Halotia branconii CENA392: one gene and its partner. The protein of the gene in region 1 binds, or shares a complex with, the protein of each later gene. Links are inferred from orthologs where the notes say so. Each region holds a gene or a part of one and is shown in the gene's direction. Other genes may lie near its edges.

Region 1 (6,142 bases):
GAGTACTGAAAAAATTAGGACTAAAGTCCTCATGGACTAGTAGGACAAGAAAATTTGCTCAACTACAGCTAAAATCAAGAAAATAAATAGAATCAAGAACAATCTATTAAAATCAATCCCAAGCGCTACTTTTTTAGCAAGCATTATGGACGTTTTAGAACTCAAACGCGAAATCGAAACATTGTCCGGTCGTCTGGGTACAGCCCAGGACTATCTTTGACATACCTGCACTAACTGCTAAAATTCAAGACTTAGAACAAATAGCAGCACAGCCAGAATTTTGGGAAGACCAAACCCAAGCTCAACAAACTCTACAAGAACTCAACGATCTCAAAGCTCACTTAGAACAGTATCATCAATGGCGCGCCAATTTAGAAGATACTAAGGCAGTTGTTGAGTTATTAGAGTTAGAAACCGACGAAGCACTATTGCAAGAAGCAGAATCTACCATCATTAAGCTGAATCGTGACCTTGATCAATGGGAATTACAGCAGTTGCTTTCTGGCCCCTACGACAATGAAGGGGCAGTACTGACAATTAATGCTGGTGCTGGTGGTACAGATGCTCAAGATTGGGCGTTTATGCTATTGCGGATGTACACCCGTTGGGCAGAAGCGCAAGGCTACAAAGTCAGTTTAGCTGAAGAGTCGGAGGGTGATGAAGCGGGGATTAAATCAGCAACCCTAGAAATTACTGGTCGTTATGCTTATGGTTACTTGCGCTCAGAAACAGGCACACATCGCTTAGTGCGAATTTCGCCTTTTAACGCCAATGGCAAGCGACAAACTAGCTTTGCTGGGGTGGAAGTGATGCCGCAAATAGATAACTCCGTGCAGTTAGATATTCCAGAAACAGATTTGGAAATTACGACATCTAGGGCTGGTGGTAAAGGTGGGCAGAACGTTAACAAAGTAGAAACAGCAGTGCGGATTGTTCACATACCTACTGGTTTAGCAGTGCGTTGTACAGAAGAGCGATCGCAGCTGCAAAATAAAGATAAAGCCCTGGCTCGTCTCAAAGCCAAACTACTAGTTATCGCCAGAGAACAAAAAGCCCAAGAAATCGCTCAAATTCGCGGTGATATGGTAGAAGCTTCTTGGGGCAACCAAATCCGTAATTATGTATTTCATCCTTACCAGATGGTAAAAGACTTACGGACAAATGTCGAAACAACTGCGATCGCCGATGTCATGGACGGCGACCTAGATCCTTTCATCCAAGCCTATCTACGGCAAGAAAACCAGCTTGTAGAGAGCGCTCCTGCTTAGGAAGGGCAGGGGAGCAGAGGACAAGGTGCAGGGGGCAGGGAGCAGGGGAGAAGAGGAAAGAGTGTTAAGCACAAGTCAATAAAGTGCGAAGTAGTTTCAAACTCCCCCTTGCACCCTGCACCCCGAAGTTGCTCCACTTGGGGAGACCCCAAGACTGCACTTCTCTTCTGCCCCAATTCCTCCTTTTCATGCCCCATGCCCCAAAATAAAACCTTAAACAAACTGTTAAATTTATAATGTAAGAGTTTGTAATCAAAATAATTATGAGCAACTCTCCAGCAACAGAACCGAAACCTAGCTACGTAAAACTTGCCATGCGAAACATGGTGCGGAAGGGTGGTACTTCCATGAAACATTTTGGTCTGACCGCAATAGGGCTTTTAGCTGTTCTTGTAGGTCTTGCTTACCTAACTCGCTGAGACAAAAAGCAACACTTCGACTACGCGGTAGTTGAGCGCAGTCGAAACTCAGTGCCTCGCTGACCACTGACAACTGACAACTGACCCCCATAACCTAAAACCAAAATTCCCAGCACCTAGGAGAGTTCGCAATTGGTGCGAGTCGAACTTGATGTACAAGATTTTTTTCATGAGTCGTTCCCAAAAGAATCTTTGAATTTTGGGGATACTGATGACCGCATTATTCCTAAAATTTGGGAAACTTGGTTTAATAGCTGGTTGGAAGTTCTTCAGCCTCATCTTCCACTAGCACCAAGTTATGAAATAGGATTGCGGTTTACAGACGATACAGAAATTCAAACACTAAATAGCGAATACCGTCATCAAAATAAACCGACAGACGTTTTAGCCTTTGCCGCCTTAGAGGTAGACTTTCCTCAAAGTCCGGAAATGATTGCTGAAGAATTGTATCTAGGTGATATTGTTGTTTCGGTGAATACCGCACAACGCCAAGCTCAACAGCAAGGACATAGCTTGTTAACCGAGTTAGCTTGGTTAGCTGCTCACGGACTACTTCATCTTTTGGGCTGGGATCACCCAGATGAAGACAGTTTAATCCAAATGCTCAAACAGCAGGTAATATTACTGGAGACAATAGGTATTGATATTGACATAGAATATTAAAGATCTTTATGTCTATAAGTGTTTATAATACTTCTGTAGAAAATTATCTCCAAGTTTATTGCACAATTAAAATCAGCCAAGATTCCCAGTTTACCTACTCTATTATTTTATTTTTAAGCTTATGTCCCATCAAGTTTCCCCTCCATCTACACCAAACCATCTACCAACAGTGGTAAAAAAGGAACGGGAACTCTCCTGGCAAGTTGCTTCTAATTTATTTGTGAGCTTTAAATATGCCTGGGCTGGAATCAGTTATAGTTTTAAAACTCAACGTAACTTTCGTATACATATCAGTGTTGGTGCTTTAGCGATCGCTCTTAGCGTTTTTTTACACTTGCAAGCTATAGAAATCGCTATCATTGGCATCACCAGTGGTTTAGTTTTGGCATTAGAGTTGCTGAATACAGCCATTGAATCACTTGTAGACTTAACAGTGAAACAGACCTACCATGATTTAGCAAAAATTGCTAAAGACTGTGCTGCTGGCGCTGTGCTGATCTCTGCTTTGGTAGCGGTATTGGTTGCGGGTATACTCTTGCTGCCACCATTAGTAATTTTAATTACATCAAATTTATAGGGTTGGTTGTACCGCTCTTTCTGATAATATTTTTGTGGACTATACACTCTTATATATGTCTTCTTTAATTGTCAGACAGCGTGTATAGTTTTTATATCTTAATGATTTTAGGTAATTAATGATGATTTTTGCAGTAATTCTAATCTGTAATCAAAATCAGGAGGATTGGCTGTGATTATAGTCATCGATAATTACGACAGTTTTACTTATAATTTAGTGCAGTATTTAGGAGAACTGGCCGCAGAGTTCCCTGTAGCATCAGATATTCGAGTTTTTCGCAACGACAAAATATCCATAGACGAAATTAAGGCATTAAATCCAGAAGTAGTAGTCATTTCTCCTGGGCCTGGTCGTCCTGAAGATGCAGGAATATCCTTAGATTTAATTCAACAGCTAGGGTCGAATTTACCCATTTTGGGCGTGTGTTTGGGACATCAAAGCATTGGTCAAGTGTTTGGTGGTAAAATCGTCTCTGCTCCAGAGTTAATGCATGGTAAAACTTCCCAAGTGTCTCATACTGGGGTGGGGGTTTTCCAGGGATTAGAAAATCCTTTGGTTGCTACCAGATACCATAGTTTGGTCATTGACCGCGAGACTTGTCCCGAAGTGTTAGAAATTACCGCTTGGGTTGAAGATGGCACGATTATGGGAGTACGACATCGGAACTATCCTCACATTCAAGGTGTCCAGTTTCACCCAGAGAGTGTTCTGACATCTTCAGGAAAGCTGTTACTACGAAACTTTCTGGAACAATTACAGTCAAGAGAGTAATTAATGAAACGACGACAGTTAATGGGCTATGCTGGGGCGGGATTAGTCACAGCTTTAGTTACTACATTAGGTTCTCACTTTGAAGCTGATGCACAATCTAGTGGTTTATCAGTTCAGTGGTTAGGTCATACTTGCTTTTTGTTTACTGGCGGTGGGGCAAAAATTCTCGTCAATCCATTCCGGGCGATTGGTTGTACTGCTGGTTATCGTCCACCAAAAGTTACAGCAGATTTAGTACTGATTAGCAGTCAATTACTAGATGAAGGTGTAGTAGATGGACTACCAGGAAATCCTAAGTTAGTATATGCACCCGGAGTTTACGAGTTTAAAGATATTAAGTTCCAAGGAATTGCCATAGACCACGATCGCAGAGGTGGTAAGCAATTTGGCACAAATACCGCCTGGAGTTGGAAGCAAGCAGGAATTAATATTCTACACCTGGGAGGAGCTGCTGCACCGATTTCCATTGAGCAAAAAATTCTTATGGGTCGTCCCGACGTAGTGTTTATTCCGGTAGGAGGTAGTGCCAAAGCTTACAATGCCCAAGAAGCGAAGCAGGTATTGGAAGTATTAAATCCTAAATTAGTGATTCCGACTCATTACCGTACACAGGCTGCTGATGCGGCTACCTGCGATATCTCACCGCTGGATGACTTTTTGACTTTGATGCAAGGTATCACAGTGCGCCGCAGTAACAGTGACACTATTAGTATTAGCTCTGGAAAATTACCAGAAAGTACTGTAATTCAGGTTTTGAGTTATAAATTTTAATCCAATTTTTTAAATACGTAACATTTTAGCAGTCCTAAATCATTTGTAAATAACAAAATCCCCGACTTCTCAAAAAAGTCGGGGATCTGAACCTCTCGATTTTCACAAATCAAATAGGATTGCTATAACTCATCAAACAAGTTACAAACCTAATTTTTAGGTGGTATACCACTCTGGGCCTAGTTGTTCTTCTGCTGCTATAGGAGTTTCAGTCGCTTTGGTTCCATCCATAATCCAAATCTTATCTGCCCCTGTTGTCTGGTCGCGCCAGTAGACATCAGTCTTACCATCAGCATTGTAATCACCAAAAGATGGTGTCAAGGCTGGGTCATTACTTGGTAAGAAAGCTTCAGAAGTAACTGTTGTACCATCCATCAACCAAGCAGTGTTCTCACCAGTGGTTTGATTGTGCCAGAAAATATCAGTCTTGCCATCTCCGTTGAAGTCGCCAATATTTGATGTCCAAGACGAATCAAGGGCGCTAACAGCACCTTCGGTGACAATGATGCCATTCATTGTCCAAATCTTGTTCTCACCTGTTTGAGCATTTCTCCAGAGGATGTCAGTTTGAAGGTCGCCGTTGAAGTCACCAAGGGTATAACTCCAGCCTGGGTCTTGGGATTGTAGAGAAAATTCACTCTTTTGAGTGCCATCCATAAACCATACTTTGTTTTCACCCGTGGTTTCATCGCGCCAGAAAATATCGCTCTTGCCATTGCCATCAAAATCAACAATGGTAGGGGTCAATGTTGCACTTGTATTATCTAGAACTGTTGCATTAACAACTGTTGTGCCATCCATTTGCCAAATAGCGTTCTCACCTGTTTGAGCATTATGCCAGAAGATATCGGTCTTGCGATCGCCATCGAAATCTCCAATACTAGAAGTCCAACCTGGATCAACCTTATCTAAGGGAGAAAAACTAGCTACTTTAGTACCATCCATGATTGCAATGTTGTTTTCACCAGTCGTCTTATTCCGTAATAAGAAGTCGGTTTTGCCATCATTGTTAAAATCAGCAATGTTGTAATCCCAAGAAGCTAGATCAAATTGACCTAAAGAACCTTGTTCCATTACTTTAGTGCCATCCATCAGCCGAACTATAATCTCACCAGTCTGAGTATTAACCCAAAGCTTGTCCGCTTTACCATCAGCGTTGAAATCAGGACTAACTGCTGCACTAGTTAAATAAGGATTTGGGTTAGGGTTTGCTCCTCCTACCAAAGACTGTGGAATTGGCACAGTTGACAATGCTGAAGAAGAACTACTACTACTTATTAGTGGAGACACATCAAATTTCTGCAAATCATTACCATAATTGACCAAACTTTGTGATTTTTTTAAGGATATATCAAAGGTACTAGCTAGCGAGGAATTTTGATTGGCAAACATGGCGTGTTTTTACGACTGGTTGTCATAAAGGTTTTAGCTTTTTTAGCGAATATCTTTCTGTTAACGAATAACATTTGTTAGATGTTTATTATTTCTTTATAAGCATTTTTTGTTTATAAAAATCAACATCTTATTACAATTATCAATTAATTGTTTTTACCTAGTATCTGGAAGCTAGTAAACATTGAAATTAAAAATCAAAGATTGAACATATTTAATTTGAATATCTGTATCTGAAACTTATAAAAAATATAGCAATCCTCAAATAAGATCCCCGACTT
Region 2 (6,032 bases), 1.1 Mb from region 1 along the record:
TCATAAGGGACCAGTCAAAGTTACTCGTCATTCTTTAGATTTGGCAGTACGCCTCAGTACAATTTTATTTACCGTGATTTACAGCACTAACCTGTATCTACTCACAACTGCACCAGAAGAAATCACGACTGCCATAGAAAGTTTAATGCAGCCTCTACGACGGTTCAAGATACCTGTAACTGAAATTACTTTGACTTTAACTTTGTCTTTGCGATTTATTCCCCTAGTCCTAGAAGAAGTCCAAAACTTAGCTCGTTCTGTGATGACAAGGGCAATTAATTGGAAAAAGCTGGGATTGAAAGGAGCATTTAAAGTTTGGATGATAGTCGCAGAAAGACTATTAGAAAATTTGTTACTCCGGGCAGAACAAATGGCTAGTGCGATGATGGTACGCGGTTTTACCAGTCCAAATGAACACCGCGTTAAGTGGCATGAATTGAGACTTAAAGCGCGAGATTGGTTGGCTATTGCAATGTTGACCCTGTTTTGGGGAGTGCGAGTAGTTTTGGGAAATCAATTTTGAAATGGGGCATTGGGCATGGGGCATGGGACATGGGAGAGTAACTAATGATTATTGACTATTGATAAATTATGACCAAACCTTGGTATTGGCGATCGCTTCCGTTAAAAAATCGTACTGGTTCTGAAGTTTTTGCTGCTTTGTTTCGCTCAAATAATGTATCTGAAATTGCTACCCTCCTCGAAAGTCCTTACCCAACGCCAACCAACCAACCCCAACTTAGTCGATATTCTATCTGTGCAGGCGCTCCTCGGATAATAAATAAAATTCCGCAGATGTGGACACCGCCACTAGGAACAGTCCTCCCCTTCCTAGAAAACTTGCTACAAACTAGAAATTCTTCCTCTGCCCCCCTGCCCCTCTGCTCCCCTGCCCCCCTGCCCCCCTGCCCCCGGTCACTGAGCGTAGTCGAAGTGCTGCCTCCCCACCTCCCCTTCACAGGTGGTTGGTTAGGATGGCTAGGCTATGACGTTGCTTGGGAAATTGAACAGTTACCTGATAAAAAATCTGATAATTTACCGTTTCCCGTGGCTTTTTGGTACGAACCAGATGCTTTTGCCATTTTGGATCACGCCCAACAAATTTTGTGGCTAGCAGCTAGTGAAATTGACGATATCCATCACTTAGAAACTCGGTTAACCAGAAAATATGACGACAACTCCTCTAATCCTCTCACCTTTGCCCCTGAGTTCTTGACATCTCAGCCAGATTATGAAGCAGCAGTCAACCGTGCCAAAAAATACATTCAAGCTGGAGAAATATTTCAGGCGAATCTTTCTTTAAGATTTACCACTACCACATCGGCTTCTGGCTGGTCAATTTATCAAGCTTTACAAAAAATTAATCCTTCACCCTTCGCTAGCTATTGGCAAACGCCTTGGGGAGAAGTGATGAGCTGTTCACCAGAGCGTCTGGTATTATTACAAAATCGGCAAGCGCAAACTAGACCAATTGCCGGGACGCGATCGCGTGGTGCAACCCCAGAACAAGACAATCAATTGGCACAAGAACTACTCAGCAACACTAAAGAACGTGCAGAACACATAATGCTAGTAGATCTAGAACGCAACGATTTAGGGCGCGTTTGCGAATATGGTACAGTAAATGTCGATGAATTGCTGACAATCGAGCGATATAGCCATGTTATGCACCTTGTCAGCAATATTCAAGGTACTTTAAAATGCAAATGCACTGCCACTAATTTGATTCGTGCCTTGTTCCCTGGCGGCACAATCACAGGATGCCCTAAAGTTCGCTGCATGGAAATCATCGAAGAACTAGAACCCATGCGACGCAGTTTATTCTACGGTTCTTGTGGATATTTAGATTGGCGAGGCAACTTAGACTTAAATATCTTAATCCGCACCTTGCTATTAACCCCCTCATCTACCCACTCTCCACTCAATACCGTTTGGGGACAAGTAGGAGCCGGAATCGTCGCAGACAGCAATCCACAAAGAGAATGGGATGAATCTCTACACAAAGCGCAAGCACAACTAGCAGCCCTTAAAATGTTCAATCCCTAAAACTCTCAATCAAGAGAAAAAGGAGCAGGGAGCAGGAGAGTAGGGGAAGCAGGGGAAGCAGGGGAGGCAGGGGAAGCAGGGGAGCAGGGAGAAAAGGAGAAAGAAAGAGAAAGAGGTAATTTTTCTTTATCCCCCTTGCTCCCCGCACCCTGCACCTCTGCTTCTTATGCCCCATGCCCAATGCCCAATGCCCTATTCCTAAGCTATTTTGCGCCACAAATCAATAATTATGGCAACATTAAAAGAAGCTAGTGTAAACAGAAGCTATGTAGATGCTTCTGCGGCAGTCAAAAGCAGGGTGGGTTGACTTTTGCCCTTGGGCGCTGAAAGGGGTGTATCCTGTTGCCACGGGGAAAATCAAGCAAAATGGTTAAGACTTTCTGGTTTAGCAATTGCAACTGAGTATGATTCGTCAAGAGCAAACAGCGATTTCTTTGCGGGTTCAATTGTCCAATCTACCTCAAAGGCTTGACAATACCAGAATTATCGCCTCTGTTGTACTGTTCTGCTTCCCTATGGCTAACTTCATCTGCCCATGAGGAACTAGATTAAGGTTTTCATCACCGTTATTCAACGGCAAAAATTGCTGAGTTTTGCGTAACTCTGTCCAAATATTCTGACGAAAGAGAGTTATTATCGTCTGGATGTTTGTACTTATCTGCAAAAAGATACATACTCCTACCTTGACTACTAAATGAATCCAGAAAACTCTGAAACCTACATAAATCATCCAACTTGGGGTTTGCTTTATCGGATCTGCATGGTTGACGAAAACCAAGATCTGTTCACTACACTTTATGCTCAACGCTTGTTTTTTGTCGTCGCCAATGATGTTAAAGGTATTAAATTTCAGCCTATAGGACGTACAGAGGCAAGAATGCTGTTAGAAAATCGCTTGCGTATTTTGCGTCGCAGTGGTCAATCTCAGGAGTACGATCAGCTTCAGAGTGTTTTCCAACGCACCTTCCAATGACTAGTTCGATTAACGAACGTATTACCACAATTCGCGCCTCACTTCCACCTTCAGTCCGATTGATTGCTGTCAGCAAGCAAGTTCCGACTGAGGTAATTCGATCTGCGTATAACGCCGGAATCCGCGATTTCGGCGAAAATCGTATCCAAGAAGCTGCCAGTAAACAAACCGAATTGCAAGATTTATCGGATATTACCTGGCACTTTATTGGACATTTGCAAAGTAATAAAGCCAAAAAAGCAATTGAACTATTTCCTTGGATTCATTCTGTAGATAACTTGAAGTTGGCACAGCGCTTAAATCAATTAGCGCAAGATCTAGGAGTTAGTCCTCAGGTTTGCTTGCAAGTGAAGATTCTTGCCGATTCTAACAAGTCGGGTTGGAGTGTGTCAGAACTATTAGCTGACTTACCTGCACTTAATCAGTGTAAATTTTTACAAATTCAAGGTTTGATGACAATTCCACCGTTAGCATTAAGTAATACGGAGATACTGAGCGTCTTTAATAGTACTCGCAAGTTAGCTAAAGAAATCCAAGAACAAAGTTGGTCTCATCTAAAAATGGAGCAGTTGTCGATGGGGATGTCAGGCGACTACCAACTGGCAGTGCAAGCTGGAGCAACGATGGTAAGATTAGGAACGATATTATTTGGCGATCGCACTTAGCGTCTAAGTTCCGATCTTTTGGGTTAAGTATTAATAGCACTAGGGATAACCTACAGAGGTTTTTTAGATAATACTGGTGCGTGATTGTACACAAAAATTAGTTTTAAAAAACGTGACTGCTCAGAAAAAAGGAGGTAAACTCAGTTTTATTTCGGACAATCATTAGGATATAATCTTGACTCATTATTGTATCTAGGTTAATCTACAGGCGTTGCCGACAGCGCCAGTTCATCACTGATCACTGTGATAGAGGCTACAAGCAGCGATAAAATCATGAGGTTGTTCTTTTTTGTAGCGATTAAAACTGGCTACATTAACTCATAGCCACATCAAATAAGGGTAATTTTTACCAGGAGCGAAATAATGAACAATATATTTTCCAAACTTCGAGACTTTGTAGGTCTCAACGAACAAGTAGAATACGAGTATTACGAAGAAGAGGCAGATACAGATAATTATCAAAATCTATATCAGCAAGAAAATCCTCAGCCAGCACCAGCAGAAGCCACCGCTCAAAATCGACGTTGGCGAGAACCCGTGACTACAATGAGTGATGATGTAGCAGCAGCAGTATCAAAGTCTACAATGGGGAATGTGATTGGTATGCCAGGAGCAAGTAACGGAATTTCAGAAGTATTAGTGCTTGAACCACGGACATTTGAAGAAATGCCTCAAGCAATTCAAGCTTTAAGAGAGCGCAAGTCAGTAGTGTTAAACTTGACGATCATGGACCCGGATCAAGCCCAACGGGCAGTAGATTTTGTTGCAGGTGGGACTTACGCACTCGATGGACATCAAGAGCGCATCGGAGAAAGCATCTTTTTGTTTACACCAAGCTGTGTGCAAGTTAGTACTCAAGGTGGAGTTATTCATGAAGTACCACAACCGCCAGCCCGCCCTGCACGTCCCGCCGCAACTAATGCAACTCCAGCCTGGGGCAACGAAACCAACCGGATGGCACAGTAAAGTTAAATTTGTCAATAGTTTAGAGTCAAAAGTTTTTGATTCTTGTACGGGCGAGTTTAACTGTATATAGTGTTTTACCATATATTGATAGATTAAATTCGCTCATACCTAACTATTAACTAATGACTATTGACTATTAAGTAATGACTATTAAATTTGGTTTAATTGGTGGCGGGATAATGGGAGAAGCGCTATTATCCCGCCTTATTGCGCGGGGAATTTATCAGCCTTCGGAAGTTATAGTCAGCGAACCCTTATCGGCGCGTCAAGATTTTTTGCAGCAAAAATATGATGTGGCTATAACTATAGATAATGGCCTGGTGTTTACCCAAGCAAGTGAAGTCGTATTTTTGGCAGTAAAACCGCAAGTATTTAGCGCGATCGCTCAAGAATTAGCAGATATTATTACTATAGAAATCTCGCCCCTAGTAATTTCTATTTTGGCAGGGGTATGTTTAAATCAGTTAGAAGCTGCGTTTCCGCAATTACCTGTAATTAGAGCCATGCCCAATACACCAGCAACAGTAGGGGCAGGAATTACAGCGATCTGTTTAGGTGCATACACCCACGCCAAACACCAGCAAATAGCACAACAAATTTTTTCGGCGGTAGGAGAAGTTGTAGAAGTTTCAGAAACGTTGATGGATGCAGTCACAGGATTATCTGGTAGTGGCCCTGCTTACGTAGCCTTAATGACAGAAGCCCTGGCTGACGGAGGAGTAGCAGCAGGTTTGCCCAGAGGCATCGCCAATCAACTAGCCTTGCAAACTGTACTGGGAACAGCGAAACTATTACAAGAAAGCAAAATGCATCCAGCTGAACTAAAAGACCGCGTTACCAGTCCCGGCGGTACTACCATTGCTGGGATTGCCCAGCTAGAACGCTCAGGTTTTCGTTCAGCTTTAATTGAAGCCGTGAAAGTGGCTGCACAACGCTCTCAAGAATTGGGAAAATGAGGGGTTAGGGAAAGAGCTTTCCTTATAAACAATCCCTAATACTCCTAACGAAGTTGACAAGATAGCCGTTAATATAGTAAACAATCTGGTTGCAAATGTGATTGAGTGAATTATCCCGCGCCGTCTCCAGAACTTGACCTAGGGTTGATATTTCCCTTTGATCTGGATCAATTCCAAAAAGATGCGATCGCGTCCTTAAATGGCGATCGCTCTGTAGTTGTATGTGCGCCCACAGGTTCGGGCAAAACATTAGTAGGCGAATACGCCATTTATCGCGCCTTGTCACGAGGAAAACGTGTGTTTTACACCACTCCCCTCAAGGCGTTGTCGAATCAAAAATTACGTGACTTTCGAGAAAAATTTGGCTTTGACCAAGTAGGACTGTTAACTGGAGATGCTTCTATTAACAGAGATGCACCAATTTTG

Evidence for each region.
Region 2: the proteins of QI031_RS13275 (region 1) and QI031_RS18330 are in contact, whole or in part, in a solved structure (PDB 8RP0), measured with the Escherichia coli proteins. The link is inferred for Halotia branconii CENA392 from one-to-one orthologs.

What each region holds. Positions count from the first base shown.
Region 1 is NZ_CP124543.1:3,034,283-3,040,424, reverse strand. What follows is about bases 1,971-4,898. They hold QI031_RS13275 (anthranilate synthase component II), read left to right. Parts: upstream 1,971-3,098; coding sequence 3,099-3,698; downstream 3,699-4,898. Other genes in these bases: QI031_RS13265 (FG-GAP repeat domain-containing protein), read right to left, coding at 4,626-4,898; QI031_RS13270 (MBL fold metallo-hydrolase), read left to right, coding at 3,702-4,469; QI031_RS13280 (diacylglycerol kinase family protein), read left to right, coding at 2,472-2,927; ybeY (rRNA maturation RNase YbeY), read left to right, coding at 1,971-2,350. Outside these bases: QI031_RS13290 (DUF3285 domain-containing protein), read left to right, coding at 1,532-1,687; more of ybeY, read left to right, coding at 1,823-1,970; more of QI031_RS13265, read right to left, coding at 4,899-5,861. UniProt on the Escherichia coli protein: Part of a heterodimeric complex that catalyzes the two-step biosynthesis of 4-amino-4-deoxychorismate (ADC), a precursor of p-aminobenzoate (PABA) and tetrahydrofolate.
Region 2 is NZ_CP124543.1:4,165,069-4,171,100, reverse strand. Bases 1-2,818 are described here. They hold QI031_RS18330 (anthranilate synthase component I), read left to right. Parts: upstream 1-591; coding sequence 592-2,046; downstream 2,047-2,818. Other genes in these bases: pipX (transcriptional coactivator PipX), read left to right, coding at 2,741-2,818; QI031_RS18335 (energy-coupling factor transporter transmembrane component T family protein), read left to right, coding at 1-523. Outside these bases: more of pipX, read left to right, coding at 2,819-3,019; QI031_RS18320 (YggS family pyridoxal phosphate-dependent enzyme), read left to right, coding at 3,016-3,684; QI031_RS18315 (cell division protein SepF), read left to right, coding at 4,048-4,650; proC (pyrroline-5-carboxylate reductase), read left to right, coding at 4,794-5,606; QI031_RS18305 (DEAD/DEAH box helicase), read left to right, coding at 5,712-6,032. UniProt on the Escherichia coli protein: Part of a heterodimeric complex that catalyzes the two-step biosynthesis of 4-amino-4-deoxychorismate (ADC), a precursor of p-aminobenzoate (PABA) and tetrahydrofolate.